Pseudoduganella albidiflava: one gene and its partner. The protein of the gene in region 2 interacts with the protein of the main gene of each other region in a pairwise test. Links are inferred from orthologs where the notes say so. Each region holds a gene or a part of one and is shown on either strand. Other genes may lie near its edges. The genes, in order: dnaQ and dnaE.

What was found.
Region 1: the proteins of dnaE (region 2) and dnaQ interact in binary tests that used the Escherichia coli proteins (3 or more experiments, as listed by UniProt). The link is inferred for Pseudoduganella albidiflava from one-to-one orthologs.

The regions. Positions count from the first base shown.
Region 1 is NZ_CP036401.1:3,278,925-3,292,157, reverse strand. Bases 10,176-13,137 are described here. They hold dnaQ (DNA polymerase III subunit epsilon), read left to right. Parts: upstream 10,176-11,288; coding sequence 11,289-11,987; downstream 11,988-13,137. Other genes in these bases: EYF70_RS13575 (zinc-dependent alcohol dehydrogenase family protein), read right to left, coding at 13,031-13,137; EYF70_RS13580 (GNAT family N-acetyltransferase), read left to right, coding at 12,449-12,958; rnhA (ribonuclease HI), read left to right, coding at 10,693-11,133; EYF70_RS13600 (class I SAM-dependent methyltransferase), read left to right, coding at 10,176-10,700. Outside these bases: EYF70_RS13655 (HDOD domain-containing protein), read right to left, coding at 1-987; EYF70_RS13650 (putative bifunctional diguanylate cyclase/phosphodiesterase), read right to left, coding at 984-2,714; EYF70_RS13645 (hypothetical protein), read left to right, coding at 3,027-3,182; upp (uracil phosphoribosyltransferase), read left to right, coding at 3,275-3,925; EYF70_RS13635 (Hpt domain-containing protein), read left to right, coding at 3,943-4,296; EYF70_RS13630 (hypothetical protein), read right to left, coding at 4,299-4,622; EYF70_RS13625 (cold-shock protein), read left to right, coding at 4,908-5,111; EYF70_RS13620 (LysR family transcriptional regulator), read right to left, coding at 5,442-6,350; aceB (malate synthase A), read left to right, coding at 6,467-8,056; EYF70_RS13610 (2-hydroxychromene-2-carboxylate isomerase), read right to left, coding at 8,279-8,926; gloB (hydroxyacylglutathione hydrolase), read right to left, coding at 8,938-9,837; more of EYF70_RS13600, read left to right, coding at 9,930-10,175; more of EYF70_RS13575, read right to left, coding at 13,138-13,233. UniProt on the Escherichia coli protein: DNA polymerase III is a complex, multichain enzyme responsible for most of the replicative synthesis in bacteria. The epsilon subunit contain the editing function and is a proofreading 3'-5' exonuclease.
Region 2 is NZ_CP036401.1:718,598-735,914, reverse strand. The notes cover bases 7,728-11,855. They hold dnaE (DNA polymerase III subunit alpha), read right to left. Parts: upstream 11,513-11,855; coding sequence 7,928-11,512; downstream 7,728-7,927. Other genes in these bases: EYF70_RS03135 (PEP-CTERM sorting domain-containing protein), read left to right, coding at 11,760-11,855; EYF70_RS03145 (glycosyltransferase family 4 protein), read left to right, coding at 7,728-7,745. Outside these bases: rng (ribonuclease G), read left to right, coding at 1-50; EYF70_RS03180 (hypothetical protein), read right to left, coding at 97-675; EYF70_RS03175 (FxDxF family PEP-CTERM protein), read right to left, coding at 891-1,424; EYF70_RS03170 (tetratricopeptide repeat protein), read left to right, coding at 1,768-2,805; waaF (lipopolysaccharide heptosyltransferase II), read right to left, coding at 2,855-3,907; EYF70_RS03160 (O-antigen ligase family protein), read right to left, coding at 3,907-5,181; EYF70_RS03155 (glycosyltransferase family 2 protein), read left to right, coding at 5,210-6,052; EYF70_RS03150 (DUF6139 family protein), read left to right, coding at 6,216-6,446; more of EYF70_RS03145, read left to right, coding at 6,708-7,727; more of EYF70_RS03135, read left to right, coding at 11,856-12,335; EYF70_RS03130 (IS1595 family transposase), read right to left, coding at 12,418-13,371; EYF70_RS03125 (hypothetical protein), read left to right, coding at 13,855-14,472; EYF70_RS03120 (sulfurtransferase), read left to right, coding at 14,605-15,519; EYF70_RS03115 (TgpA N-terminal domain-containing protein), read left to right, coding at 15,866-17,317. UniProt on the Escherichia coli protein: DNA polymerase III is a complex, multichain enzyme responsible for most of the replicative synthesis in bacteria. This DNA polymerase also exhibits 3' to 5' exonuclease activity. The alpha chain is the DNA polymerase catalytic subunit.

The DNA of each region.
Region 1 (13,233 bases), 2.6 Mb from region 2 along the record:
GCCGGCGGCGCGCTGGCGCGTCTGGGCCATGGCGCGGGCGCGGCGTTCGAGCGGTTTCGACAGCGGCGCGATCGCCAGCTCTTCGGCCGCGGTTTCGCGGGCCTGGGCGATGGCGCCGCGCACCTGCTCCAGCTCCAGCCCCAGCAGCGGTGAAAACACGGCACTGATGCGGGCCACCTCGGCGGCGCCCGCTTCGTCGTCGTTCCACAGCGAGGCGGCGCAGTGCCGCGACAGCGTGGCGATGCCGGCTACCCAGTCCGACGCCGGCAACGCGGCCGGCGTGTCATCGGCCGGCGTATCATCGGCCGGCGCATCATCGCCCGGTATTGCCACGCTGCGCATGCCAGTCACCAGGTTGCGCGGCAGGTTCCAGCGCTGGGCGGCGGCCATGCCGATTTCCTCCAGCGTGATGCCCAGCAGTTCGCGCGCCGCCGCGTCTTCGTTGCCGCTACCGCCGCGCTGCTGCAGCTTTTGCCAATGCTCGGGCAGGTAGAAGGTGACCATCATGCGGCCCAGCGTGTGCAGCATCGAGCAGACGACGGCCAGTTCCGTCTGCGGGCTGCGTACGGTGGCGGCGATCTCGCGCGCCACCAGCCCGGCCAGCACGGCCTTCTCCATTTCCACATGGGCCTGCGTGGAATCGCTGGCCCCGGACGACAGTTCCTCGACCAGTTTCAGGCCCAGCGCCAGGTGGCCGATGGCTTCCGTGCCCAGCACCAGCACGGCCTTGCTGACGGTGTTGACGTGCTGGCCGAATGCCGAATACATGCTGCTGTTGGCCAGGCGCAGCACCTTGTTGGTGAGCACGGGATCGGACAGCACCGTTTCGGTCATGGAAAACTCGCCATCTTCCTCGCCGCGCATGGCGCCGAGCACGGCACCGATGGCCTTCGCGAATGCGGGCATGTCGCCCTGGCGGCGCGTGCGTTCCCACAGCAGGGCCAGGGTCTGCTCGCCGAGGTGGCTGTTGGTTGTGCCGCCGGTCATTGCACCACCCGCGCCACGTCACCGCGCCGGATTTCCTCGAAGTGCCGTTCGGTCAGCGCCGCGAGCGCCGCGTTGGCGGCCATCGGCTTGCCGGTCAGGTAGCCCTGCACGTAGCGGCAGCCCCGTTCGCGCATGTAGGCCATCTGCTCTTCGGTTTCCACGCCTTCGGCGACCACGGAGAGCGACAGGTGGCGCGCCAGGTCCAGTACGGCGTTGCAGATCGCGCCATCCTTTTGCGAGCCGGGCAGGTCGCGGATGAAGGCGCGGTCGATCTTCAGCACCGAGATCGGGAAGCGCTTCAGGTAGGCCAGCGACGAGTAGCCGGTACCGAAATCGTCGATCGCGATCCGGGCGCGGCGTTCGGCCATCTTGCCGAGGATGGCTTCGGCGTGGCTTGGGTCGATCATCAGCGTGCCCTCGGTGATCTCGAGCACGAGCTGGTCGCCGGACAGGCCGGAATAGGAAATGGCGTCGTCTAGCACGTCTAAAAACTTGTCACTGCGAAATTGGCGGGGGCTGATATTAACAGAGATGTATAGCGGCCGTTTCGCTGCTTCCTGGAATTGCCTGAGCTGTACGCAGGCCGCCTTCAGCGCCCACGCCCCCAGCAGGTTGATCAGTCCGTTGGTCTCGGCAATGGGGATGAAGCGCGCCGGCGACACCATGCCGAGGGTGGGGTGCTTCCAGCGCATCAGCGTTTCAAAGCCTTCGATCTCGCGCGTGCCGGCATCGACGATGGGCTGGTAATGCAGCACGAATTCGCCTTCGCGCACGGCCTGGAACATGGCCGCTTCGAGCGAGATGTCTTCTTCGGTCGGGCTCGAGTGGCGCGGGCTGTACACCACGCAGCGCGCCTTGCCCGTTTCCTTGGCGCGCGACAGCGCGGCATCGGCCAGCGCGACCAGCCGCACCTCGTCCTCGGCATGCTGCGGATACACCGCCACGCCGACCGATGCGCCGATATAGATGGTGTGCGCGTCGATCTCGAACGGCGCCTGCAGCGTGGCCAGCAGGCGGCCTGTGACCAGGCGGATCTGCTGCTCGTTGAAGGTGCCGGGCAGCACGGCCACGAATTCGTCGCCGCCCACGCGCGCCAGCGTATCGCTGTCGCGCAGCGTCTTGCTCAGCCGTGCGGCGGCCATCTTGAGCACCGCGTCGCCGACCGGGTGGCCCAGCCCGTCGTTGACCTTTTTAAAACTGTCCAGCCCGATGGCAGCGACGGAGAAACCCTGGCCCGAACGGCGCGCCTGGGCAATCGTCATGCGGATGCGGTCCGACAGCAGCAGGCGGTTCGGCAAGCCGGTGAGAAGGTCGTGCGTCGCCATGTGCCGCAGGCGTTCCTCGGCGGCTTGCTGTTCCGACAGGTCGCGGCCCACCACCAGCAGCTGCGCCGATCCATCCGCGCCGGCAAAGGTGGAAAAGCGCAGGTCGAACCAGACGTCGCTGTCGGCCGGCTGCAAGCGCAGTTCAAGGCGCGCCACGCCGCTGTTCGCCAGCCCCGCCAGCGCGCCCTGCAGGGCGGCCCGATCCAGTTCGGACACGAACACCGCCAGGGCGCGGCCCACCACGGTGCGTTGCGGGCCCAGCACCGTCATGGCGCGGCGGCTGGCGAACAGCACGTTTCCCGCTGGATCGAGCCGGAACACGATATCGCCGGCTTCTTCGAGCATGGCGTCGAAAGCAAGCCGTGCGGAGTCGGGCGGTGGCGTCGTGGAACTGGAAAGCATGGCGATGCTGCGGTCTTTTCTGGTATCTCGTGCTGCGGCGGGCGATTGAACCCTGTTGGTACGCGATCCGGGCGAGACGGGCGGTCACGTTGCGTGAATGTATCACTTTACCGCAAGAATTACATGAAAGAGAGCAACATTTACCCTGCTTGAGAGAAAAACTGTTGCTCCATGGACTGAAAGAGGGGATTCGCGGGGATGGCGGTGCGGCTACCTGTGCAGCAGCTTCGTCGTGCGACTGACGTGTGACCCGCGATCGCCGGCTCGGATGAATTTTGTGCGCGCGGGCTGGCCGAGCGGATCGTGCTCGCCGTGCAGGCCGGACTGCTGCTGCGGCATGCGCTGGCATTCGTGGCGGACGCCTTCGTGGCGTCGCGGCTAGCGCGGGAGCCGGGCGGGGCGCATGGCCGGCTGCCCGCCGGCACCGATCGCGCCGCGATCGTGGAGCGCGCCCTGGCCATCGCCTGACTTGCCCTAACTGTTTTTTCGGCCGCGGCATGGACAGCGCGCATCGCGGGCTGTGATAATGCGGGACACAAACCGTCTGCACTTTAGTCAACATGAAACAAGATCCGCGCTTCCCGAACCTTTTCATTACCGATCATCCGCTGATCCAGCACAAGCTGAGCCACATGCGCGACAAGGCAACGTCGACCCGCACGTTCCGCGAGCTGCTGAAGGAAATCACGCTGCTGATGGGCTATGAAATCACTCGTGACCTGCCGCTGACGACGCGCGAGATCGAAACCCCGCTGATGACGGTCGACGCCCCCGTGATCGCCGGCAAGAAGCTGGCCGTGGTGCCGATCCTGCGTGCCGGCATCGGCATGAGCGATGGCTTGCTGAACCTGGTGCCATCGGCCCGCGTCGGGCATATCGGCGTGTTCCGCGATCCGGCAACGCACCAGCCGGTCGAGTACCTGGTGCGGTTGCCCGACCTGGTCGACCGCACGTTCATCCTGTGCGATCCGATGGTCGCCACCGGCAATTCGGCCGTCCACGCCATCGAAGTGCTGAAGAACCGCGGCGTGACGGACGACCAGATCATTTTCCTGGCGCTGGTGGCCGCGCCCGAAGGCATCACGGTGGTGCAGAAGGCGCACCCGGGCGTGAAGATCTACTGCGCGTCGCTGGACTCGCACCTGAACGACCACGCCTACATCGTGCCCGGCCTGGGCGATGCGGGCGACCGCATTTTCGGCACCAAGTAAGCGGCGCACCGACACACGTGGCCGCGCCGCTCGATCCCCAGTACCGGCAGCGCCTTCAGGCGCTGTCCGACATGTTCGCCGCCACCATTCCGGCACGCATGGGCGAGATCGCCGATGCCCTGGCCGCCGCCGGCACGGCGCCCGGCCCCCGGGAACTGGAACGGCTGCACCAGGCACTGCACACGGTAGCGGGCTCGGCCGGTTCATTCGGCTTTGCCGCGCTGGGCGAGGAAGCCCGGCGGCTGGAGCAGGCGGTGCGCGGCCAGCTGGCCGGCGAAGCGGGCTGGGCCGCACTCATCCCGCAAATCCACACCTATCTCGACCGGGTCAGCCGGGATCCCAAGTCCCCCTCTTTTCCCGCGCACGATTGATATTAATCAAACAGCCACTGCCGATATTGTCTATAGTTACACATATGCCGAACGACGCGAGGGCACTCTTGCGAGGCGGGCATTTCGAGGGTGGCTTGAAGTTGGCTTGAAGTTGGCTTGAAGTTGGCTTGAAGTTGGCTTGAAGTTGGCTTGAAGTTGGCTTGAAGTTGGCTTGAAGTTGGCTTGAAGTTGGCTTGAAGTTGGCTTGAAGTTGGCTTGAAGTTGGCTTGAAGTTGGCTTGAAGTTGGCTTGAAGTTGGCTTGAAGTTGGGCTGGAGTGGAAGGCAGCTTTGGTTCCGATCCGGTTCCCAAATCAATTGCATCCATCGATTTGTCGTCTCCCGAGCTTCAAAAGTGCAAGAATCATTGTTAGAGAGCATTTTCCATGGGCTTTTCCAGGATTTTTCCTCTCGTTCATGTGATTCTCATCACTTTTCACTCGACAATAGCGAATATTTTCGCAAAATCGTGCCTCACGACGTGCTTTTGGCGCTGTATTCGGTATAATGCGGGATCGTTTAGATTCAAGGGTAGTGCAGTTTGTCTGCCATTGCATACTTGCTTCAAACGATATCACGGGCGCAAGCTCATTTAACTGTAATAGGAATTGTAATGGCAACTGGTATCGTAAAATGGTTCAATGATTCGAAGGGTTTTGGCTTCATCACCCCTGACGAAGGCGGCGAAGATCTGTTCGCTCACTTCTCGGCGATCCAAAGCAATGGCTTCAAATCGCTGCAAGAGAACCAGCGCGTATCTTTCGATGTAACCGCTGGCCCGAAAGGCAAGCAAGCATCGAACATTCAGCCTCTGTAATACGCTGGATCTAACGACACAAAAAATCCTCGGTTTCCGGGGATTTTTTTCGCCTGTCGCTGTTGAATCGATGTCTGGAGAGTGGGCTGCTTTACGCTCCCAGGACCGGGCCGCGGCCGGATCACCTGCAATTGCCAGCCATCCGCGTTGCGCTCTCCCGTCTGCGTTCGCCAGCCGATCGGACGGCGAATTCTTCCGCTTCCCAGGCTTTAGCCCGCTGATCTGCCGAGTGCCGACGTTTGAGCGCTGGTTTTTGGCCGCGTACCTTTGGCCGAGTGCCTTGGCCGCATGCCTTTGACCGGGCACCGGTGAACGCTGGCCTTTGGCGGGCTAGCCTTTGGCCCAATATCCCGGCTGCGCGTAGGTGCGCCGCAGGAAATCGACAAACGCGCGAATCCGCAGCGGCAGGTGGCGCCGCTGGGCGAATACCGCATAGATGTTGTCGTTGCCGGGCGCCGCATATTCATCGAGGACGGTGACCAGCCGCCCCGCTTCGATGTCGACCCCCACTTCCCACATCGACCGCCAGCCCAGCCCTTTGCCCGCCAGCACCCAGTCGTGCAGCACGGCGCCGTCATTGCAGCTCATGTTGCCCGCCGTGCGAAGCGTGACGTTCTTGCTGCCGTCGCGGAACGTCCAGCCGCGCTGGCTGCCGGCGCTGCTGATCGCCATGCAGTTATGGCGCGACAGGTCTTCCAGCGTTTTCGGCACGCCATGGCGCTGCAGGTAGGAAGGGGCGCCGACGACCACCCGGCGGTTGTCCGCCAGTTTCAGGCTGACGAGGTTGGAATCCTCCAGCGTGGCGATGCGGATCGCGACATCCACGCCTTCGCCGATCAGGTCGACCACGCGGTCGTTCAGGTTCAGTGTGACGGTCACGTCGCGGTGCTCGGCCACGAACGACGGAATCAGCGGCGCTACATGGTGGCGGCCGAAACCCGCCGGTGCCGAAATGAGCAGGTGGCCGGTCGCCCGGGCACTGCGTTCCGCCGCGGCCGCTTCCGCACTCTCCAGGTCCGCCAGGATACGCTGGCAATCTTCGAGGAACGCGGCGCCTTCGTCGGTCAACGCCAGCTTGCGCGTGGTACGCTGTAGCAGCTTCACGCCGAGGCGCTGCTCCAGTGCATCGAGGCGGCGGCCGATCACGGCTGGTGCGATACCTTCGGCGCGCGCGGCGGCAGACAGACTGCCCCGCGCCACCACTTCCACGAACGTGGAGATCTGCTTGAACTGATCCATAACCTCGATTTATGACAAATTTGCACAGATGAAGTGATTATTTGTCTTGTTTAGATAAGTTTGCAGTCAATATACTTCAAGGCATCCAATTTCACCAGAGCACAAAGGAGATCGACATGAGCATCACGTTACCGGCAGGAATGGAAATCACGGGCGAGATCAAGCCCGGCTATGAAAGCGTTCTGACGCCGGAAGCGCTGGAGCTGGTGGCAAAACTGTCGCGTGCGTTCGAGCCGCGCCGCCAGGAATTGCTGGCTGCCCGCGTGGAGCGTGCGAAACGCCTCGATGCAGGCGAGCGTCCCGACTTCCTGGCTGAAACGGCACACATCCGCGCCGGTGACTGGACGATCGCGCCGATCCCGCAAGCCTTGCAGTGCCGCCGCGTGGAAATCACCGGCCCGGTCGAGCGCAAGATGGTCATCAATGCGCTCAATTCCGGCGCCGACAGCTACATGACGGACTTCGAGGATTCGAACACGCCGAACTGGGACAACCAGCTCACCGGCCAGCTGAACATGATCGATGCCGTGCGCAAGACGATCTCGCTCGAGCAGAACGGCAAGTCCTACAAGCTTAACGAAAAGACGGCAACCCTGGTCGTGCGGCCGCGCGGCTGGCACCTCGATGAAAAGCATGTGCTGGTCGACGGCAAGCGCGTCTCCGGCGGCGTGTTCGATTTCGCGCTGTTCATGTTCCATAACGCCCGCGAACAGCTGGCGCGCGGCGCCGGCCCGTATTTCTACCTGCCGAAGATGGAATCGCACCTGGAAGCGCGCCTGTGGAACGACATCTTCGTCATGACGCAGGACGAACTGGGCCTGCCGCAAGGCACGATCAAGGCCACCGTGCTGATCGAAACGATCCTGGCCGCGTTCGAGATGGACGAGATCCTGTATGAGCTGCGCGAGCACAGCGCCGGCCTCAACGCGGGCCGCTGGGACTACATCTTCAGCTGCATCAAGAAATTCAAGGTCGACAAGGACTTCTGCCTGGCCGACCGCCCGAAAGTGACGATGACGGCGCCGTTCATGCGCGCCTACGCGCTGCTGTTGCTGAAGACCTGCCACAAGCGCAATGCGCCGGCGATCGGCGGCATGTCGGCCCTGATCCCGATCAAGAACGATGCGGAGAAAAACGAAACGGCGATGGCCGGTGTGCGCAACGACAAGGCGCGGGATGCCACCGATGGCTACGACGGCGGCTGGGTCGCCCACCCGGGCCTGGTTGGCCTGGCCATGACGGAATTCACCAAGGTGCTGGGCGACGCGCCGAACCAGATCGGCAAGCAGCGCCCGGACGTCGAGGTGACGGCGGCGGACCTGCTGAACTTCCAGCCGGAGGCGCCGATCACCGAAGCGGGCCTGCGCTACAACATCAACGTGGGCATCCACTACCTGGGCAGCTGGCTGGGCGGCAATGGCTGCGTGCCGATCCATAACCTGATGGAAGATGCCGCCACGGCCGAGATCAGCCGTTCGCAGGTGTGGCAATGGATCCGTTCGCCGAAGGGCGTGCTCGACGATGGCCGCAAGGTCACGGCCGATATCGTGCGCTCGATGATCGCCGAGGAATTGCCGAAGGTGAAGGAGTCCGCACCGGACGGCACCAGCCCGAACTACGATCGTGCCGCGCAGATCTTCGAGCAGATGTCGACCTCCGAATCGTTCGCGGAGTTCCTCACGCTGCCGCTGTACGAGGAAATCTGACCGGAGACATTTGACGGCGGGGCCGGTTCAAGGCCCGCATCCGCTGGTATCGGGGCCTTTGATTCGCATCAGAGGCCCCTTTCGCATCAGGGGCCCTTTTGCATCACAGGCCCGTCTCGCATCAAAGGCTTCAATTCGCATCAGAGGCTTCCATTCGCATCAAAGGCTTCAATTCGTATCAGAAGCCTCTTTTCCTGCCACAGGGAGAGGCCTCTTTCGTGCCTAGGCCTTGCGCTCCGCCAGCGCGGGGCGGGCCAGGAATTCCTTCAGCCGCGCCTCGTCGATCCGGTGCCCGGCAATGCGCCGCAACAGCAGGTCGATGCGGTCGCCTCCCCAGAACAGCTCGCCCATGTAGCTGAACGTGGGCACGCCGAATACGCCGGCCGCCGCGGCGCGCTCCGTCGCATCGATCAGTGCCTGCTTGATCGCGGGCTCGCTCGCGGCCGCCTGCAGCGCTTCGCCGTTCAGGTCGCACTCCGCGGCCAGCGCCTTCAGCACGGCAGGGCTGGAAAGATCCAGGCCGCGCTCCCAGCATGCCTGGGACAGCATGAACGTGAAGCGGCGCCGGCTCGTCAGCGAGGTGATCGCCAGGCACATGCGCAATGCCAGCAAGGGATTGAAGGGATGGCCCGGCGGTCCGCGGAACGGCAAGCCGTGCGAATCGGCGATGCGCATCACGTCACGAAACAGGAATTCCCGCTTGGCCGGCACTTCGGCCGGGCCTTTCGTGCCATGCGCCTTCAGCAAGCCCGCGAGCAGCACGGGCTCCATCTCGAGGTGCACGCCCGCCGCTTCGATGCGGGCGATCTGTTTCGTGGCCAGCCATGCATAAGGGCTGATCGGGTCGTAGTAGAAACGGACTTTTTCCATATCTGTTCCTGTCAAAAATGGTTCTTCCATTCGCGCAGCGCCGCGAAAACGGCGAGCGGGGCGGCATTGGCCGCCACCTTTCCCGCCGCGGCGAGGCGCTGTGCGATCCGTTCGTCGCGGTAGCGCAGGAAGGGATTCGTTGCGCGCTCGACGGCAATCGTGCTCGGCACGGTGGGTACACCATGTTGCCGCTTCTTCGTCTCCGCTTCCATGCGCGCCCGCAGTGCTTCGTTACCGGGTTCGATCTCCAATGCGAACCGCAAGTTCGACAAGGTGTACTCGTGCGCGCAAAAAACCTCGGTATCCGGCGGCAGCGCCGCCAGCTTGTCCAGCGACGCCGCCATCTGCGCCGGCGTTCCCTCGAACAGGCGGCCGCATCCGCCCGCGAACAGCGTGTCGCCACAGAACAGCCAGTGCGGTCCCATGCCGGGCGCGCCATCCGCGGCGCCGGCGTAATACGCGATATGGCCATGGGTGTGCCCCGGCACATCCAGCACGGCCAGTCCCAGGCCGATACCCGGCACCGTGATCCTGTCGCCTTCGCCCAGCGGCTGCGTGACGGCGGCGATGCCGTCGTTCCGCGGACCGAACACGGGCACGTCGAACCGCTGCAATAACGCCGGCACGCCACCGATATGGTCACGATGGTGGTGGGTGAGTAGAATGGCGGTAAGCGTCAGCCCGCGATCGCGCAGCGCAGCCAGGATGGGTTCGGCATCGCCGGGATCGACGACCGCCGCGCGGCTGCCGTCATGGACCAGCCACAGGTAATTGTCGTTGAAGGCCGGCACGGGCAACACTTGCAGCGCAGCTCCCGCGGGAACTGCTGAAGCCGGCACCGAAGCTGACACTGAAGCTGACACTGAGGCCGGTGCGGAAATCGCGGCGGAAATGCGGTCGATCGAAGTCATCGGCAAGACGGCGTCATGGAACACGGCATCATGGAACACGGCATCACAGGGAACACGGGGTCATCCTCACTGGGGTACTACCAAGGGAACGCATGGATAGCGCAGCATCCGAAAAATCCATTATAGCGCTGGACAGCTGGCTTCAAACGCCGGCCGGCCGCTATGTGCGCGCCTGGGAGCAGAACCGCCTGGATGTGCTGACAGCCGATATCTTCGGCTATAACGCGCTGCAGATCGGCATGCCGCAGATCGATGCGCTGGCGGCCAGCCGCATGCCGCACAAATGGCTCGCCGACACGCTGCCCGGCCGCACCGTCGACACCGGCGGCCGGCCGGTCTCGCTGACGCTGGATCCGATCGAGCTGCCATTCCCGTCGCAGAGCCTGGACCTCGTCGTCATGCCGCACGTGCTGGAATTCGCGGCCGAGCCACACCAGGTGTTGCGCGAAGTGGAACGCGTGCTGATCCCGGAGGGCCAGCTGATCATTTGCGGCTTCAACCCGGCCAGCCTGTGGGGATTGCGGCAGATGCGGGGCAGGGTGACGGGCACCCGCTACCTGCCGCGCGGCGAGCAGATTTCCATGCCGCGCATGAAAGACTGGTTAAAATTGCTCAACATGGGCGTCAGCCACAGCCACTTCGGCTGCTATGCTCCTGCCTGCCGCACGGAACACTGGCTGGCCAGGTATGCATTCATGGACCGCGCCGGCGAGCGCTGGTGGCCGTACTTCGGCGCCGTGTATCTTGTCCAGGCGATCAAGCGGGTCAAGGGCATGCGGCTGATCGGGCCGGCGTGGAGCAAGAAGAAGGCGAAGTCGCCCGTGGCGGTACCTGCAACGAACAAACACAAGGATCATGGATAAAGTCGAGATTTTTACGGACGGCGCGTGCAAGGGTAATCCCGGCACCGGCGGCTGGGGCGCGCTGATGGTGGCGGGCGAAGCGCAAAAGGAACTGTTCGGCGGTGCGCTGAATACCACCAACAACCGGATGGAGCTGCAAGCCGTCATCGAATCGCTGAACGCATTGAAGCGGCCCTGCGAAGTCGTGCTGCATACGGACAGCCAGTATGTGCAGAAGGGCATCAGCGAGTGGATCCATGGCTGGAAGGCGCGCGGCTGGAAGACCTCGACGAAGGAACCGGTGAAAAACGCGGACCTGTGGCAGGCGCTCGATATCGCACAATCCGTCCACAAGGTCGACTGGCGCTGGGTGCGCGGCCACAACGGCCATCCGGGCAATGAACGGGCCGACATGCTGGCCAACCGCGGCGTGGACGCGGTGCGCGCAAGGTAGATGAGGAAAGAGCCCAAGGCGTTGAAAGGCGCCTGAGGCTGGGAATGGGCCGAGGGGAAAAGCCGAGGCGAGGGAAAGAGCCGATGGGGCAAGCCGGCTTCTTCGCTGTCTTTCTTGCTATACTGCACGGCTCATCCAGAACAGCACTTCGCACCATGCGCCAGATCGTCCTCGATACCGAAACCACCGGTATCAACCCCAAGCTGGGCAACCGCGTCATCGAGATCGGTTGCGTCGAGCTGGTCAACCGCAAGCTGACCGGCAATAACTTCCACCGCTACATCAATCCGGACCGCGACTCGGAAGAGGGCGCGCTCGCCGTCCACGGGCTGACAACGGAATTCCTGTCCGACAAGCCGCGGTTCCGCGAGATCGCCGAGGAGTTGCGCGAGTATATCCGCGGTGCCGAGGTGATCATCCACAATGCGCCATTCGACCTGGGGTTCCTGAACCACGAATTCCGCATGCTGAACCTGCCAGCCTTCGACGAGCATATCGGCGGCGTCATCGATACGCTGGTGCAGGCGAAGGAACTGCGGCCCGGCAAGCGCAACTCGCTCGACGCGCTGTGCGATCACTACGGCATCTCGAACGCCCACCGCAAGCTGCACGGCGCACTGCTCGATGCCGAACTGCTGGCGGACGTCTACCTGGCGATGACGCGTGGCCAGAACAGCCTGGGCATGGATATCGAAGTGGAAGAGGTGGCCACCGGCCTGCACCTCGAACAGGTGGCGCTGGCCGAGATCCTCGTCGTCCGTGCCTCGGCCGAGGAAGTGGTCGCGCACGAAGACCTGCTCAACGGGCTGGACAAGGCCGTGAAGGGGACCAGCGTGTGGCGTACCGCCGCCTGACGCGACGGGGGCAACGTGCCAGCCTTGCTCAGCAGGTGCTTGACCTGGCGCAAGGCGGCACCTATAATACTGCTTCTTCGGGAGGTTAGCTCAGGGGTAGAGCACTGCATTCACACTGCAGGGGTCGCAAGTTCGAAACTTGCACTTCCCACCAGGATTCGTTTGACCAGCTTGGATTGGTCAGCCAAGGCTTGCAACGTTGCGTTGCAGGCCTTTTTTGTTTGCGCGAATCGGGTGCGAACGTCGCTGTGTGGCCCGGTCCGCGCTCTCACGGTCGAGGCATTCGAACCTGTACAGCGCTCATGCATATTGCGTCGAGGCTGCCAGTGCGAAGGAAGCCCCGCCAACGGCGCACGGAAAGACATACCACAGCGACGCCGCGAGAACTGCGGCGAGAGCCGGCACCAGGCCTCACCATCCGGCACCGACACAAGCTTTTATCGAACAGACGGAGCGTCATCATGAACGACTTTGTTTTGCGCGGCGCAACCAGTGCCGATGCGGGTGCAATGCTGGCGCTCCTTCGTTCGGTAGCATCCGAGGGTGATAGTCTGCCATTCATGAACGATGTGGAGAGCGGCTTCATCGACAGCCAGTGGTTGGGCGCTCGGGGATGTGTGGTCGCCTGTCGGGGCGACCTGTTACTCGGTATGTACCGCTATGGCGCCAATATGCCGGGGCGCGGTTCGCATATCGCGACAGCGACGTTCCTGGTTTCCCGACATTCCAGGGGACAGGGGCTCGGACGTGCGCTGGTGAGGCACTGTATCGACTCGGCGCGAGCTTCCGGATTTCGCGCCATGCAGTTCAACCAGGTGTTGGCCACCAATACCGCCGCGCTCTCGCTCTATCGTTCACTGGGCTTTAAAAGGGTGGGCAGGATACCCGAAGCATTCGCCCACCCCAGGGACGGTTATGTCACGGCGTACGTGATGTACCTGGACTTGCGCCAGCCTCGGTGCGGGGATTGAGGCAGCTTTCAATCGTGCTGTCGCTGGCCGTACGCGCCCGCGCCGGCTCGCATCCAATGCGGCGTCATGCCGTCACAAGGTAACGACGATCTTGCCGAACTGGGCATTCGACGCCATGTACCGGTGTGCCTCCACCATTTCATCGAATGAAAATGTCCTGGCGATCACGGGGCGGAAAACGCCTGCGCTGACTCCGTCCAGGATAAACCGCTGCGCCGCCGCCAGCCGATGCGGATCCGTCAGGAGTTCATGAACTAGATAGCCGCGCAGCGTGA
Region 2 (17,317 bases):
AGGTGGAGACGTCGTACCACCAGGAGCAGTACGACGTGATCTTGATGTAACCGGTTTCGCGGTGGGAGCGCCTGTGCCGGCAATACAGCGGCCAGGTCAGCTCTTGCCGCTGAAAAAAGTATACCGGTGACCGAGCCTGCGGCCGAATTCGGCGATGAACTCTTCCGACAGAGGCCACCAGTTCCAGAATTCAAAGGCCAGCATCACGAAGCCGCCGTCCGGACGGGCCCACTGCCAGATCGGACTGGCCTGGCTGCAATGCGCACAGCCGATCAGGCCGGCCTCCTCTTCCCGCATATACCAGGGACCGCCGACGTTCCAGTAATCACCCATGGACGACACCGTGCCGCAGCGCGGGCAGGTGATCGAGTCTTCGCATCCTTGATCGTTCATGACCAGGCCGCGAGTGGCCACGACCCGCAAGCCATTGGGCGACAAGCTCTCGAACTGCTCCCGGAAGTAGTCGAACTTTTCCGGCTCGACATCCGTGCAGGCTTTCGTGAAGCCGGGTCCCGCCGGGTAGCACTCGCCTTCAGCGCCATTGCACCGGTCGCAGTGCCGGTTTTCGATGATGCGCTCGTCGACCAGCCAGGCGACGATGGCGTCCGCCAGAGCGCGGGCCTGTTCTTCGCTGGCGACTTCGTGGTCGATGAACGCCTGGTTATAGTCGCCCATTGCAACGCTCCGTCGTGGAAAAGCAAATCTTACCGATATACCAATGGCGGCCGGTAGTCGACAGCGGATGCGGGACAAGGGCAGCACCACCGATGGAAGCTCCGCGCGCGTTCTTCGGCGGCCCGATGGCGGTGCGGCGCGCGGTGGCGGGACTGCCCTTGCCGGCTTGCTGTCTTGCTGTTGCAGAGTTCTCTTGCCGACCCCTGCTGTCTTTGTTACTTCGCCAGCGAACGGCGGCGTGCCGCAACGCTCAGCAGGGCCATGCCGCCCAGCAGCATGCCGTAGGTGGCCGGTTCCGGTACCGCCGAGACGGACACCAGGCCGCTGTAGGCACCCGCTGCCTGCGATACCACCGAACCCGTCACCGCCACATAGTAGCCGGCGCCGGAGGCCAGGTTGGACAGGTCCAGGCTCCACTCATCGTACTTGCCGGTTTCGATCTGCGTGCCGGCGCGGACCAGCGAGCCATCGTTGGCGAACAGGCTGAAGCCCGTGATGTCCAGGCCGACACGGGCATTGCCCGCGCTCGAGTACAGGTTGGCCGTGAACGAAGACAGGCCGGCCACGTCGAACGCATACGTGTCGGTGAAGGTGTCGCCCGAGTGGTTGCCGGTGATCAGGCGGCTGAAGGCACCCGCGCCATCGATGATGTCGACGCTGCCGGCAGGCAGGCTGATATCCGCTGCTTGCGCGCCCATTGCCGCACAGGCCAGCGCCAGCGAGGCCGCGATATTCTTCATGTTCGTCATGTTTGCTCCTAAATTGAAATTGATGAGGCCGCCGAAGTGCTGACAAAGTAGCAAATAGTGTCTGTTCGAAAACAGGGGCTGGAGCGGGTTTTACAAATTGTCACTTTTGCCGCAGGTACAAATCCGCGTTGCAAAGAACCAGCGAAATGCCCGTGTAAACAGGTACTTGCACGCATCAGGTGAAAATAGCTCTTGATGATGTAGGATCAGTCCTACTTCAAGACGCGGTCCGGTGACACGTCGCCGATTGGCGACGCTAGCGGCGTGACAGTTGAGCAGCGGGCAGGAAGACATATCGGGACTGCTATCATGCAAGCCTCATCCACCACGCCCTTTCCAAGACATGCCCCTGGAATTCGAAGCCATCGATGCCGAATCGGGCGAATTCGGCTACACGGAAGACAGATACGGCCCACTGCTGGGCCAGTTCAACACCATCCTCGACGGCCATGAAACCGGCCAGCTGAGCGATACGGAATACCTGGCGGCGCTGCAGCAGTTGCTGGCCCAGGCACCGGATTTCATCGATGCCCACACGCAGATCGCCTTTTACTGGTACCGGCAGGGCAAGCCGGAAAAGGCGCTCGACGCCGCACAGGCGGGCCTGGCCATCGCCAACCGGCAAATCCCGCCAAGCTTTGCCGGCCGTATCGCGTGGCACAACGTCGACAATCGCGCCTACCTGCGCATGATGCATGTCGCGGTGCTGGCCCACGTGCGCCTGTGCCGCCACCGGGATGCCACGGCGCTGATCGAGCAGATGCTGCTGCGCAACCCCAGCGACAACCAGGGCGTGCGTTACCTGCTGGGTTCCGAGGCGCTGCGCATCGAGCCGCAGGCCGGCACCGTGCAGGAGCACGACCGCGTGATCGGGGTGCTCGCGGAACATGCCGAGACTTATCCGCCCTACTGGTACGAGCTGGCGCTTGCCCACCTGCAGCAAGGCCGGTGGGCCGCCGCCGCCACGGCCTTGCGGCGCGGTTTCGTCACCAATCCCTACATCGCGGAAATCCTTGGCGGCAATCCCGATCCCAAACCGCACGTGGCCTGGCATCCCGACGACACCACGCTGCCGGACGCGGCACGCGCGTACATCGATGCCTATGGAGCCATGTGGCAGGCGGACACCAGCCATCGGCCGTTCATGCACTGGCTGTTCAACCATCCGGAAGTGATGATCGAGCGCGCCTCGGTCATGGCCTGCCGCGAAGCGCTGCTGTGGGAGACCGATCCCGATAAACGGGGCGACCTCCTGGCCCGCGTGGAAGAGCTGACTGCCCGCATCGACGACAGCCTGTCCGCCGCCATCGTGGTGCAGCGGGAAACGGTGGGCCGGCGCCTGGTCTGGCCCTGGGAACTGCCACTGGCGCTGGTGGAGTAAGCCGCGCCTCAGGCGCTTCGGTGCAGGCGTTTCATCGCCGTTGCTCCGCTCAAGCCGAGGTGGCTGCCGGCAGCATCGGCTGCAGGGTCCGCCAGACGGTGCCGGCGTCGAGCTTGCGCATGCAGTCGTGGTGGCCCAGCGGGCACTCGCGCTGGCGGCACGGGGAACACTCGAGGCGCAGCGACAGTGCCGCCGCCACCGTCGAGAACGGCGGCGCGTGATCCGGATCGGTGGGGCCGTAGATCGCCACCACCGGGCGGTCCAGGCTGGACGCCACGTGCAGCAGGCCGGAATCGTTGCTGACCACGGCGTCGCTGTGGCCGATCAGCGCCACGGCTTCGGCCAGGCTGGTCTGGCCGGCGACATTCAGCACGGCGGACGCGGCCGGCGTGCCGGCCACGGTGGCAATGATCTCGTCGCACACGGGGCGGTCCTTGGGCGAGCCCAGCAGCGCTATCTGCGCGCCCGGCACCCGCTCCACGACGAACTGCGCCAGCGCCGCGAAATGGCCCGGCGGCCAGCGCTTGGCCGACCCGAACTCCGCGCCCGGGGCAAACACCACCAGCGCCCGCTCCGGCGCCAGGCCGGCCTTGGCGCAGGCGGCGGCCACCTGTTCCGGGGTCACCCGCAGCGCCGGTTTCGGCGCGGGCGCCAGCGGCGCCTCCGGCGGGTGGGCCAGCGCCGCATAGAACGGCACCATCGGACGGGGCGGCACGTCGTCATGGTGCATCACGTTGATCAGCCCGTAACGGCTCTCGCCCTTGTAGCCGACCCGGCGCCGGATGCCGGCCAGCCACGGAATCAGCGCATATTTGAGCGTGTTCGGCAGCACATACGCTTCGGCATAGCCGCGCTGCTTGAGCAGGCGCGCGTAGCGCCAGCGCTCGCGCAACTGCAGCGGGCCGTGGCGGAACGGCGTCTGCAGCACCTCGTCGACTTCGCGCATCTGCCGCCACACGGGGGCCACGGCGGGCGGTGCCAGCACATCGATCGGCCAGTCCGGATGCAGGGCGCGCAGCCGCTGCAGCAGCGGCTGCGCCATCACGGCGTCGCCGATCCAGTTCGGCGAGATGACCAGGATGCGTGGCAGGTTGGCGGCCATCACCGTGCTCCCTCGCGGGCATTCAGGCACAGGCCCATCACCACGAACAGCATCAGCACATAGAACATGGCGCCGCGCACGGACCAGAAGATCACCTCCGTCAGCCCAAAGCTGAAATAGCTCAGCACCAGCAGCAGCCCGGCCAGCGCCGGCGCCACCAGCGCGGGCGGCGCCGATTCATGGGCGTTCAGCAGGCGCAGGAAAAACAGGAATGGCAGCAGCAGCGTGCCGAACCAGCACGCCAGGCCCAGCACGCCGCCGAATACGAGCGCCTGCAACGCATCGTTGTGGAAATGTTCGACTTCCAGCACGAACGGCTGCAGGGTGCCGGCGGCCACCAGTTCGCCGAGTTCGGCCTTGACCTGCTCCTGGCTGCTCGGTGCCCAGGGATGGCGCGTGGCCAGCAGCACGGCACCCTTCCACAGTTCCAGGCGCACACCCACGTTGGTGAAGGCGCTGCCGCCCGTGAAATAGGTGCGCACGTCGCTGATGCCCTGCTCCACCCGTTCGCTCATGCCGGTCTGCGGCACGAAGTAGCCGCCGATCATCAGCACCGCCACCAGCGCGACGGCGCCCTTGGCGAACCTGCCGCGCAGGTAATGCCCGTATTTGAGGAACAGCAGCGCGGCGAACGCGATCGCGACCCAGCCGCCGCGCGTGCCGGTGGCCAGCATGCCGATCAGGCCCGCCACCACGCCGACGGCCGGCCAGATCCGTTGCCGGCCGCGGAAATCCAGTACGCCGGCCAGGCACATCAGGCCCATGCACAGCACGATGTCGCCGAACGTGATCGCGTTCATCAGGCCGCCCGGCCGGTCGATGTGCAGGACCCAGCGCTGGTAGCCGGCCACGCAGGCGCCGCCCACGGTACCGCCGATCAGGCCCCACCACAGGGCCATGCGGCTTGGCCGGCAAGCGAGCACGGCAATAAGCGCCGTGACGGCGAGCAGCATGCGGCTGGGCTTTTCCCAGCTGCGCAGGTAGATATCGTCGTGCAGCAGCACGGTCAGGCCGGCAAACAGGCAGGCCGCGGCGAAAGCTGTCAAAACGCCGCGGATGTCGTTAAGATGTCGCCGGAACTCCGGCAAGCCTTGCCTGTGGCACCAGATCGCCGCCAACAGGAAGCCAAAGCTGCACAGGCCCACGCCGGCATTGGTGATCAGGGTCAGGAACGGCAGGAGGAAGACCAGGCAATTGACGGTAACAGCGGCAACGGTGGAAACAGCGGCTACAGGGTTTACGTCGTCGGCTTGCCTGGCAATATTTTTATTCATCAATGTTCTTGTGGTGCGCGCCGACTTCATGCAACCAGCGTCAAAAATCTCTGTCATTGTCACAACCTACAACCGCCCGGATGCGCTGACGGCCGTGATCGAAGCCTGCTTTGCACAGGATGATCCGCATTTCGAACTCATTATCGCTGATGACGGCTCCACGAACAACACACGGGACTGCGTGGAAGCGCTGCGCCGGCGCTCACCGGTGCCGCTGCGGCACGTGTGGCAGCCGGATGAAGGTTTTCGCGCGGCGCGCGTGCGCAACCTGGGCACGCTGGCCGCCAGCGGCGACTACATCGTGTTCCTGGACGGCGACTGCATCCCGGAAAAGAACTTCGTGTCGCAGCACCGCAGGCTGGCGCGGCCCGGCTTCCTGGTATCCGGCAGCCGCGTGCTGCTGTCGGAGCGGTACACCCGCGTGCTGCTGGAAACGCACGTGAACCTGCACCGGCTCCGGGCGATCGACCGCCTGAAGCTCCGGCTGGGCGGCGATTTCAACAAGTTCCTGCAGACCGTGATGGTGTTGCCGGACGCTGGCCGCGAGCGGCGCAAGTTCAGCTGGCGCCGCATCAAGAGCTGCAACCTGGCCGTGTGGCGCAGCGACCTGGATCGGGTGAACGGCTTCGACCAGAGCTTCAAGGGCTGGGGACACGAGGATTCCGACCTGGTGGTGCGGCTGTTCAACGCCGGCGTGCACCGCAAGGATGGCGCCTTCGCCACCGAGGTGTATCACCTGTGGCACCACGAAAACCGGCGCGACCAGGAAACCTCGAACCGGGAGATCGTGCTTCGGCGGGCCGCGGACGGCACCAGGGTGGCCACCGCCGGCCTGCAGGAGCTTGCCGCGGAACTGGCCCCGCACGCCTGAGCCGGCCAGGATGGCAGGATCGGGCCCTCCCATCCGGAACTTGCGGTCGTCCGGCCCCGGAGTACAATCAGTCGGGCATCGGCGGCGTGTGCGGTACCGAACTGATCTTGCATGCTGGTACTGCCAAGCTGGCGACTGAGCAAACCACCAAGGAGGAACCGCAATGCGCCTGGATATTTACCGACGACCCGAACACGATGGCATCTTTTCGTATCTGGCAGTGCCGGAAGGAAAGCCGATCCCCCAGGAAGCAATCAATACCGACTGGGAACCGGAAGCCAAAGCGCTGGAAGTCGACGACGACGCCGACACACTGCCCGAGTTCCACATCGAACACCTGCCCGAGCAAATCGGCACCAAGGGCTACGCCATCACCGGCCTGAAGGACATGTAAGGCGGTGCATGGCATGCGGTCCGCGGCGCCCGGCCGATGCCGGGCAGCGGACAAGCTTCGGCGGGCCGCATGTTTGCCGGCTACTGTCCTGCCGGCTGCTGACCTGCCGGCTACTCCCCTGCCGGCTGCCGTGCTGCCGGCTGCTGTGCTGGCGCAACGCCGGGCTTTGTCGCGTGCCGCCGCGGCGGTCACAGGCGGTTTCAACGGGTTACAATTAACAGATTGGTAACTCCTTGATTCCCAACCGCGACAGGGCCCGCCGTGATCCATTTCTTTCCCACCTATACCAAGGACGGCACGCGTTCGCCGTTCGCCCTCGGCTTGAAGGAACTCGGCGTCGACTACCGGCTGTTCGCCGACGACGTGCGCTTCCGCTACCACTCGCGCCTCAAGCTGCTGTTCGTCGGCTGGCCGAAACTGGCCTGGTTCGCGCTGCGCGCCGGGATCCGCTCGCTGGTCACCAGCCGTACCAATCCCGAGGCGGTGGTGCTGGGTTCGGACATCGAAGTACTGATTTTCGCGCCGCTGCGCGCCCTGTTTTCGCGCCGCACGCAGATCGTGCTGCTGGGTTTCATCCTCACGCCGCGCCAGCATCCGCTGCTCAACCGGCTGCGCCTGCTCTACTTCCGCTTCGTGATGTCGTTCGTCGACAAGGTCATCTGCCACTCGAAAAAAGAGCGCGAGCGCTACAGCGAGCTGTTCGCGAACGGCCGCACCGAAGTGTTCTACATCCCGCACGGCACCCATATCTATGGCCGCGAAGAATTGCCGGAGGCGTCGAACTCGCCGTACATCCTCACCGCCGGGCGCTCCGGCCGCGACTACGGCACGCTGTTCGACGCGGTGGCCGGCCTGCCGATCGAGCTCCACGTGGTGTGCGACAACGACAAGCCGCTGGCCGGCCTGGCGATTCCCCCTAACGTCAAGGTGCTGCGCAACTGCTATGACGGCGACTATGTCGACCAGTTGAAGAACGCCCGCTTCGTGGTGGTGCCGCTGGGGGTGGCCGATATCTCGGCCGGGCAGATGGTGCTGCTGCAGGCGATGGCCTTCAACAAGGCCACCGTCATCACGCGCACGCTGACGGTGGAGGATTATGTCAGCGACGGCAACGAGGCCGTGCTGGTGCCGCAAGGCGACGCTGCCGCGATGCGCGCCGCCATCGTGCGGTTGCTGGACGATGCGCCCTACACCGCGCAGATGGCCGACCGGGCGCTCGATGCGTTCGACAACCGGTTCGACATGAAGGCTTTCGTGCGCAACCTGGTCGCCGCCGTGCGCGCCCCACGCGCAAGCTGAAAATAGGGATAGACCGCAACGCGCCAGAATGTGAAAACGCATGCATTGACCCCAACAGCGAAAGGCTGGGGTCAGACCCGCCGGGTCTGACCCCGGGGTTTGCCCTTGGGGTGGACTGGACTTGATTGCAGCATGGTCCGCCTCCGATTTTCAGTCGAGCTTTACCGTCTTCCCCACCGCGATCAGTACTCCACCGCCACCTCTTTCGCGCCCAGCACCTGTTCCAGCGCCAGCGTGAGTTCATCGGACGGCGCGACCCGCCAGTCGTCGCCCAGCTGCAGCGTGCAGTCGATGCCCTGCGGCTTGATGCGCATCTGCACCGGCAAGCCGTAGTCGTCGCGGTGCGGCGCCAGCACTTCCTGCAGTTTCGCGGGCGCCACGGCGGCCGGCAGCAGCCAGCCCATCTGGCGGCCGAACTGCAGGCGGGCCGACACGATGTCGTACACCTTCTCGGCCGAGATGCGCAGGCCGCCGGTGAAGCGGTCTTCCGACACCTTGCCGGTCACGGCGAGGAATTCGTCTTCCTTGAAGGCCTTCTTGTTGGCCTCGAAGATCTCGTTGTACACGGTCACTTCCACCACGGCGCTCTTGTCGTCCAGGCTGACGATGAGGATCTTGCCGCGCTGCGTCATCTGCGTGCGGATGCCGGTGATCACGCCGCACATCATGCGCGGCTCGCGCGACGGCTCCAGTTCCGACAGCTTGGTGCGGGCGAAGCGCCGCGCTTCCTGCGCATACGAATCGAACATGTGGCCGGACAGGTAGAAGCCCAGCGCGATCTTTTCCTCGGCCAGCTTCTGGCGGTCGGTCCACGGAGTGGCCTGCACGTATTCGGGCGGGGCGACCAGGTCGCTGTCATCGCCGCCGAACAGGCTTACCTGGTTGGCCGCCTTCAGTTCCTGCTCGGCGCATTCCATGGCGAAGCCGACCGAGGCGAACAGCACCGAACGATCGACGCCGAAGCAGTCGAACGCGCCCGAGCGGATCAGCGCCTCGATGGTACGGCGGTTGATCTGGCGCTTGTCGACCCGCTTGCAGAAGTCGAACAGGCTCTTGAACGGGCCGTCGGCTTCGCGCGCGGCGATGATCGCCTCGATCGCGTTCTGGCCGGCGCCCTTCACGCCGCCCAGGCCGTAGCGGATGTTGGTCACCTTCTTGCCGGTCACCGAACGGGGTTCGCCGTCGGGCCGGAAGCGGTATGCCGACAGGTTCACGTCCGGCGGCAGGATCGTCAGGCCGCATACCTCGATCGAATCCTCGACGAGGATCTTGACCTTCTCGGTATCGTCCATCGTCAGCGACATGTTGGCCGCCATGAACGCGGCCGTGTGGTGCTGCTTCAGGTACGCGGTGTGATACGACAGCAGCGCATAGGCGGCGGCGTGCGACTTGTTGAAACCGTAGCCGGCGAACTTCTCCATCAGGTCGAAGATCTCGTCGGCCTTCTCGGTGGTCAGCCCGCGCTCGCCGGCACCCTTGCGGAAGATCTCGCGGTGCTCGGCCATTTCCTCGGCCTTCTTCTTGCCCATCGCGCGGCGCAGCATGTCGGCGCCGCCCAGCGAATAGCCGCCGATGATCTGCGCCATCTGCATCACCTGCTCCTGGTAGACCATGATGCCGTAGGTCTCGGACAGGATGCCCTCGGTGCGCGGGTCCGGATAGTCGAACTTCTCGCCGTGCTTGCGCTTGCAGAAGTCGGGAATCAGGTCCATCGGGCCCGGACGGTACAGCGCCACCAGCGCGATGATGTCCTCGAAGCGGTCGGGGCGCGCATCCTTCAGCATGCCCTGCATGCCGCGCGACTCCAGCTGGAACACGGCCACCGTCTTGGCCTTGGTCAGCAGGTCGTAGGAACCGCGGTCGTCCAGCGGGAGCGATTCCAGGTTGAAGTCCTTGTCGGCCGGGTCCAGTTCGCGGATGTAGTTCACCGCGCGGTCGAGGATCGTCAGCGTGGTCAGGCCCAGGAAGTCGAACTTCACCAGGCCCACGGCCTCCACGTCGTCCTTGTCGTACTGCGAGACCACGCCCGAGTCGCCGGACTGCGTATACAGCGGGCAGAAATCGGTCAGCTTGCCGGGCGCGATCAGCACGCCGCCGGCGTGCATGCCGATGCCGCGGGTGATGCCTTCGACCTGCTGCGCCAGGTCCAGCAGCTGCTTCACTTCTTCCTCGTTCTCGAGGCGTTCCTTGAGCAGCGGTTCTTCCTCGATGGCCTCGGCGATCGACACCGGCTTGCCCGGCTTGAACGGGATCAGCTTCGAGATGCCGTCGCAGAAGTTGTAGCCGAAGTCCAGCACGCGGCCAACGTCGCGGATCGCGCCTTTCGCCGCCATGGTGCCGAAGGTGGCGATCTGCGACACCGCGTCGCGGCCATACAGGTCCTTCACGTGCTGGATCACCAGCTCGCGCTTTTCCTGGCAAAAGTCGATGTCGAAGTCGGGCATCGATACCCGTTCCGGGTTCAGGAAACGCTCGAACAGCAGGTTGTACTTGAGCGGATCGAGGTCGGTGATCTTCAGCGCATAGGCCACCAGCGAGCCCGCGCCCGAGCCGCGGCCCGGGCCGATCGGCACGCCGTTGTTCTTGCCCCACTGGATGAATTCCGCAACGATCAGGAAGTAGCCCGGGAACTTCATGTTGATGATCGTGTTGTTCTCGAACGCCAGCCGCTCCTCGTAGCGGGGACGCATCTTCTCGCGGTATACCGGGTCGGGGAACAGCTGCACCAGGCGCTCTTCCAGGCCCTTCTTCGTTTCGGCGACCAGGAACTCGTCGATCGTCATGCCCGGCGTGGGGAAGTTCGGCAGCTGCGGCTTGCCCAGCGTGAGCGTGACATTGCAGCGCTTGGCGATCTCCACCGAGTTCTGCAAGGCGCCCGGCAGGTCCTCGAACAGGATCGCCATTTCTTCCTGCGTCATGAAGCGCATCTGCTCGTTGAAGCGTTTCGGCCGCTTCGCGTTGGCGATCATTTCGCCTTCGGCGATACAGATACGGGCTTCATGGGCGATGAACTCATGCTCGGACATGAACTGCACCGGGTGCGTGGCCACCACCGGCAGGCGCAGCCTGGCGGCCAGCGCCACCGACTGGCGCACCTGGGCTTCCTGGTTGGGCTGCCCGGCGCGCTGGATCTCGATATAGAAATGGCCCGGGAAAATGGCCGACCATTTTTCGGCGTGCCGTTCGGCCAGCTCCAGGTTGCCGTTGTCGATCGCGCAGCCGATGTCGCCGAACTGCGCGCCGGACAGCGCGATCAGGCCATCGGCGCCGCTTTCGCCGGGCATCACGTCATATGTCTGGTCTTTCAGCGCCGCCAGCCATTCGGTGCGCAGTTCGGCGCGTCCCTTGTACTGGTTGGTCAGCCACGCCATCGACAGCAGTTCGCACAGCTGCAGGTAGCCCACGCGGTTCTTCGCCAGCAGCAGAAGGCGGCATGGCTTGTCGCGGTTGTCGTCGTTGGTGATCCAGACATCGCAGCCGATCACCGGCTTGACGCCCTTGCCGCGCGCGGCCTTGTAGAACTTGACCATGCCGAACAGGTTCGACAGGTCGGTGACGGCCAGTGCCCCCTGCCTGTCCTTGGCCGCGGCCTTCACCAGGTCGTCGATGCGGACCAGGCCATCGACGATCGAGTATTCCGAGTGCACCCGCAGGTGGACGAAATCCGGGCCGGGTGGCGGTGCGGGCTCATCGGGCTGAATGACAGGTTGAATAACGGGCTGAAGAACGGGCTCGATGACGGACAGGTCTGGGACTTCGGTACTCATGGGATCGATTGGGCGGTGAGGCTTCGTGCGGCGAAGGCGCTATTTTACCGCCGTTGAGGTACTGGCGGCCAACGCGCCTGCTCATCCAGCGCTGTCGAGAAACTTTACATTTTCCGGCCGGGTATTTGAGCCAGCTCAACGACAGCGTTGATTTTTCTCAAAATTATCGATCTGGCATCAACCTTGCTTAGCTTGGTGGCACTACGTAACTCAAGTCGCTACACATCATTTACCTTCAGGAGCCATTGTGCGAACCTTCGTAAAAAATATCCTGCTGCAAGGCGCCCTGCTCCTGGGTGTGCAGGCCGCTGCCCAGGCAGCACCGATCCTGCTGGTGTCGAACGGCGTGCTGATGGGTGCTGAAGCCGTCGAAGTAAACGGGGAACAGTATGACGTGCTGTTCTCGGACACCCGCCCGCAAGCCAGCAACCTGCTGTTCGACTCGTTCTCGGAAAGCTATGCCGCCTCCGACGCCCTCGACCGGCTGGTATTCCAGGGCGTGTACGACATGTCGCCCGCCCTCACCAACGGTTGCGGCAACCCGCTCACCTGCTCGATCGTGACGGCGTTCGATGTCGGCCGCATCCTGCTCAGCGGCACGGCATTCACCAACACGGCGACCCGCTACCTGGACGTGAGCGCCATCTACGCCACGACGGGCAATAGCGCCAGCTCGTCGAAGATCACCTATGCGAACTGGTCGGTGCACAACCGGTTGCCGGACCAGCAACAGGCCATCCCCGAGCCGTCCACGCTGCTGCTGGCCGGCGCTGGCCTGGCGGCACTGGCCTGGCGGCGCAAGGCACGCCGCGCCGTGGTTTAAGCAGGCGCTGTTCGCGTTGAGTAGCTTTGCCGTTGAGCACGAAACTTTCTTGCATGCCGAGCGCGACAAAAGAGCTGATCAGCTAGTCTGACGCCACGGCAATGTGCAACCATTGGCGCGGCGTCGTCAGCTCGGCGGCATCGAGCACGCGCTGCCAGCCGGTGTAATTGGCGAGATAGCGGCTGGCAACACCATTGAATCGCCGCAGCCAGGTCTTGAAGCGGCTATGCCATCCGTTGACACCCTGGATATGGAGTGCGCCGCGCACCCGGATGCCGGCACGCACATTGATCGCTTCGTGCGTGATGCCGGCCTGCTTCGCAAATGCCTGGTACGCCTTGGCGGCATCGGTCACCAGCAGCACATCTGGCGCCAGCACTGGTTTCAGGTGTTGCATCAGCTGGCCAGCACTGACCGGGCCGCGGCCCGTGACGAAGTCACAGGTTTGCCGGTTGCGGTCACGGGCAACGAGGATGCAGTCCAGCTCGCTGCTGATGCCGCGCCGGCTGGCCTTGCCGCCGCGTTTGCGGGGCGGGCGATCCAGGTGGCGCGAGCCCTTCTGTGATTCCAGATGGTAGGTTTCATCGGCCTCGACGATGCCAGACAGCTGCGGACGGGGCGCCCCGAGCACGGCGGCGATGAAACGGTGGCGCCATCGAAAGCTGGTCGACTTTGCCACCGCGACGCGGCTGGCCGCCGAGCGCACAGGGGTCGACTCGATCAGGCATTGAAAGTATTGCAGCCACTTGTCGCGCAGGCGCAGACGGGCGAGCGGTGTGCCGGTCAGGGCGTTAAAGCTGCGCCGGCACGCCACGCAGCGATAGCGCTGCAAGCCACTAGCCTGTCCGCAACGGTGAGACTTCTCGCGGCCGCAATGCGGACACGGCGGCTTTCCGGCGGCGTCCTCGATGAGGCGATGACACCGCCCTGGTTGTTCGGCGCAGGCAAGAAAGCCCTGCAGCAATGCGACCTGATCTTCTGAAAGCTGTTGCTGCATCAACGCTTCGATCAGTACTCGAACCTCCGCCGTGCCCATGTCGCCTCCTGATATACATGAAGTATCTCAACAGGAAGTCAGACCGTAATTCCGGCGGGAAGTTCGCTTAATTACCGCTCACAGCGCCTTTAAGCACCGCGGTCACGGCACCGCCAAGGCCCGCCGCTCCGCCGTTCCCGCGCCGGCCACGACATCACCGGAAATCAGGCACACCCGACGTGCCTGATCTCGGGCAATTCCTCCGGGCGCTCATGCGGAAAAGGGAGGGAGCACCGTGTTCTTCCGCCAGCGTCCACGCGCGCACCTGCCGTCACGTTCGACGGCACGCACCGCCACGCCCCCGATCGATCTCGCCGCCTGCGAATCCGTGGCACCGCAGGGCCAGGAAATCGCAATGTGCAACAAGTAGCAAATTTTTAACGCCACCGCATGGACGAGCGATGGCGTGCAACCATACAATCCTGGCGAGGCATTCAACATCATCCACCAATCACGTCTTTCACCCTCCAGGGCAAGCCTTTCATGCGCGTTTCCAGCAAGTTTTTCCTGTCCTCGCTTCTCGCTTCCTGCCTTGCCGCTTGTGGCGGCAGTGACAGCAGCGGGGGCTCCTCGCCCGTGCTCTCGGCAAAAGTCACGCCATATCTCGGCGAGTGGAGTGCCGCCTGCGGTGGGCGAACGGTCGAAAGAATTTCAGTCACGCAGGATCCGGCTGGCGGCGACAGGGCGCTGATGTCGACCAGGACCGATTACTACGCGAACCCGGGCTGCACGGGCGCCATCATTGCCACGAAAAGTGTGAATGTGCCCGGCATGCAGGTGGAGATCACCGGCTCCACCAATGGCGGCGTGGTGTTCAGCGAGGGCGCCGCGGCGGTACCGAGCACTTATGATGCCGTGTCCGCCACCATGCCCGCCCACCGTATTACGGTCACAGGAACGGCCGTGACGTACGCGCTGGTGCATAACCAGTGGATGTGGCACATCGATTTCGGCGGCGATTCGGGAACCCTCATTGTCGATCAGTACATCATTCCAGCCCAGCAACCCGAGAGCAGGGCGTTCATGATCAACGGCGGCAAGCTCTACATCATGTCGCCGGCAGGCAGCGTGCACACGGTGGATCGGGTCTATGCCCGATAGCCGCCCGGTCCCGAGCAAGGCAGGCGACATTCCGCGGAATTTCGCCGGTTTCCTCCGCATCGGGGAAGCGTGGAAATGCACGCCGATGGGCTTATAATGTCGGCTGTTCCGCTATTCCCACTCTGACTCCCTATGCAAGCTAGCACTCTCGGCGCCCCCGTCCAGGCCGGCGCCGTACCGTCACATGCGGCAGTAACTGCCGCCGCCCCCTTCGTCAACATCGCCGCCTACAAGTTCATCACGCTGGAGAATCTCGAGGAGCTCCGGCCGCAATACCAGGAAATCACGCAGCGCCTCGGCCTGAAGGGCACCATCCTGCTGACGCCGGAGGGCATCAACATGTTCCTGTCCGGTACCCGGGAAAACATCGACGAGTACCTGGCCTGGGTGCGCGCCGATCCACGCCTGGCCGACCTGGAAGTGAAGGAAAGCCTGTCGGCCGAGCAGTCGCACAAGCGCATGCTGGTGAAGATCAAGGCCGAGATCATTACGATGCGCATGCCGCTGATCAAGCCGGAAGAAGGCCGCGCGCCGTTCGTGGACGCGAAAACCCTGAAGCGCTGGCTGGACCAGGGCCATGACGACCAGGGCAAGCCGGTGGTGATGGTCGACACCCGCAACGATTTCGAGGTGGACGTGGGCACGTTCGACAATACCGTCGACTACCGCATCCGCAAATTCACCGAATTCCCGCAGGTGATCGAGGAACACAAGGCCGACTTCGACGGCAAGACCGTGGTCACGTTCTGCACCGGCGGCATCCGCTGCGAGAAGGCGGCGATCCACATGCAGAATATCGGCTACGACAACGTGTACCAGCTCGAAGGCGGCATCCTGAAGTATTTCGAGGAAGTGGGCGGCGCCCATTACACGGGCGACTGCTTCGTGTTCGACTACCGTACCGCGCTCAATCCCAGGCTGGAACCCACGGAAACCGTGCAATGCTTCGCCTGCCGCGCCATCGTCACTCCGCGCCAGCAACTGGCGCCGGAATATGTGTACGGCGTTTCTTGCCCACATTGCCACGGCAAGGCGCAGGACCAGTGAATGTGCCAGTGATGTGCCAGTGAATGGGCCAGTGAAGCGTGCCAGTGAAGCATGCCGGGCGCTGCGCCGGATTATGGCGTAGCGCTCGCGGCAAAATTCCTGGAACCGGAAACGGCGCGGCTTTCGATAATAGTCACGGCATATTCGCCGCCATTATCCCCTTCCAATATTCGCCTGACGATACCGCTCGTGCCGGCCCGTGGAATTACCCTTCAAGGGAATTTCTTTTTAGTTAATGGCCTCAACGAAATAACAGTTACCAGGCCTGGCAAGTCGCGGGGAGATTGTTAACTTCAAAATACTGCCGTAGAGTTTATACTTGCAGTTTTCCCAAGCTGCAAAACCGATGAAACTGGATAAACTCTGGCTTGTAGCCGCCGTGGTGCTGCTGGGCCTGGCGGCAAGCCTGCTGCGGTTCAAGACCATCCTGAGCGGCGATTCGCTCTTCATGGAACAGCTGGTGGTCGACCTGGTGCAGGATGGCGGCCGCTGGATCGACTGGAAATTCCCGGTCGCCCCCGCCTTCGTGCCGGACATGCTGCTGTATTTCGCCCTGTATCCGGCCCTGCCCGATGCGGCAACGCGCATCTTCGCCGTTTCCGTTGCCCAGGCAGCGATCCTCACCGGCACCGTGCTGTGGTTCAGCTGGCAGATCTACCCGGCGCTGAGCCGGCGTGCGGCTGCCGTGATGGTGCTGGGCATGGCATTCCTCACGCTGACAGCGGCCCGCTCGTCGATGTGGCTGTACTTCTACAGTACCAACAACCACCTGCCGGCCGTGCTGTTCGGCCTGGCGGGACTGGCCATGGCGATGCGCTACGTGGCCACCGGATCGCGCCGGGCGGCCCTGGCGATCGTGGCGATCACCATTGCCGGCTGCATTTCCACCAGCCTGTTCTACCTCACCGTGGTCATGCCCGCCTTGCTGCTGCTGGCCTGCTCGTGGCTGATGCTGCGCGGGGCTGCCATGGCCCAGGCGCGCCGCCGGGTGCTGCTGCTGGCCGGCTGCATCGTCATCGGGCTGATCGCCGCCGACCTGCTGCTGAAAGTGCTGGTGCACTACAAGCCGCTGGGCGGCATCGACAATATCGCACCCGGTCCGGCGGGCCGCGCGATGACGCTGTTCGTCGCCGCCACGCTCGCCGCCTTCGATCTGGCCAACCCGTACACGTTCAGCCTCGCCGTGCTGCTGGCCGCCTCGCTGCTGTTCGTGCTGTTCCACTTCGCACGCAGCGTCACGGCCGATGCCACCGGGCTGCGCGCCGGTTTCCAGGACAGCCCGCGCATCGCCGTCACGGGCGCCATGCTGGGCGCTTCCCTGCTGCTCACCTTGCTGGGCGCCCTGCTGGCCGGCCGCTTCGGCGACGAGTACGCCTACCGCTATTTCACCTTCCCGCTGCTGCTGGCGGCGGTGCTGGCGATCGTGCTGCTCGACCGGGGCGTGCCGCGCTTCGTCTGGGATGCCGTGCTGCTGGCGGGTGGCGCGCTGACACTGGCCGGCTGCCTGAACACCGCACGCACCGCCACGCCCATCGCCACCACCAACCCGATCGCCGATTGCCTGATGGATGTGGAACGGCAGAACTTCACGCTGCGCGGCGGCATCTCGGACTATTGGACCGGCCCGCAGGTGCGGCAGTTCATGCCGAAGAAGCTGCACATCCTCGACACCTACAACGACCTGGTACCGCACTTCTGGGTGACCACCATCGGTCCCCTGCTGCGGCCCGAGCGTTATCCGCAGATCAAGTACAATTTCGCGTTGCTGCGACCCCGTGGCGATACCTCGGGCTTCAAC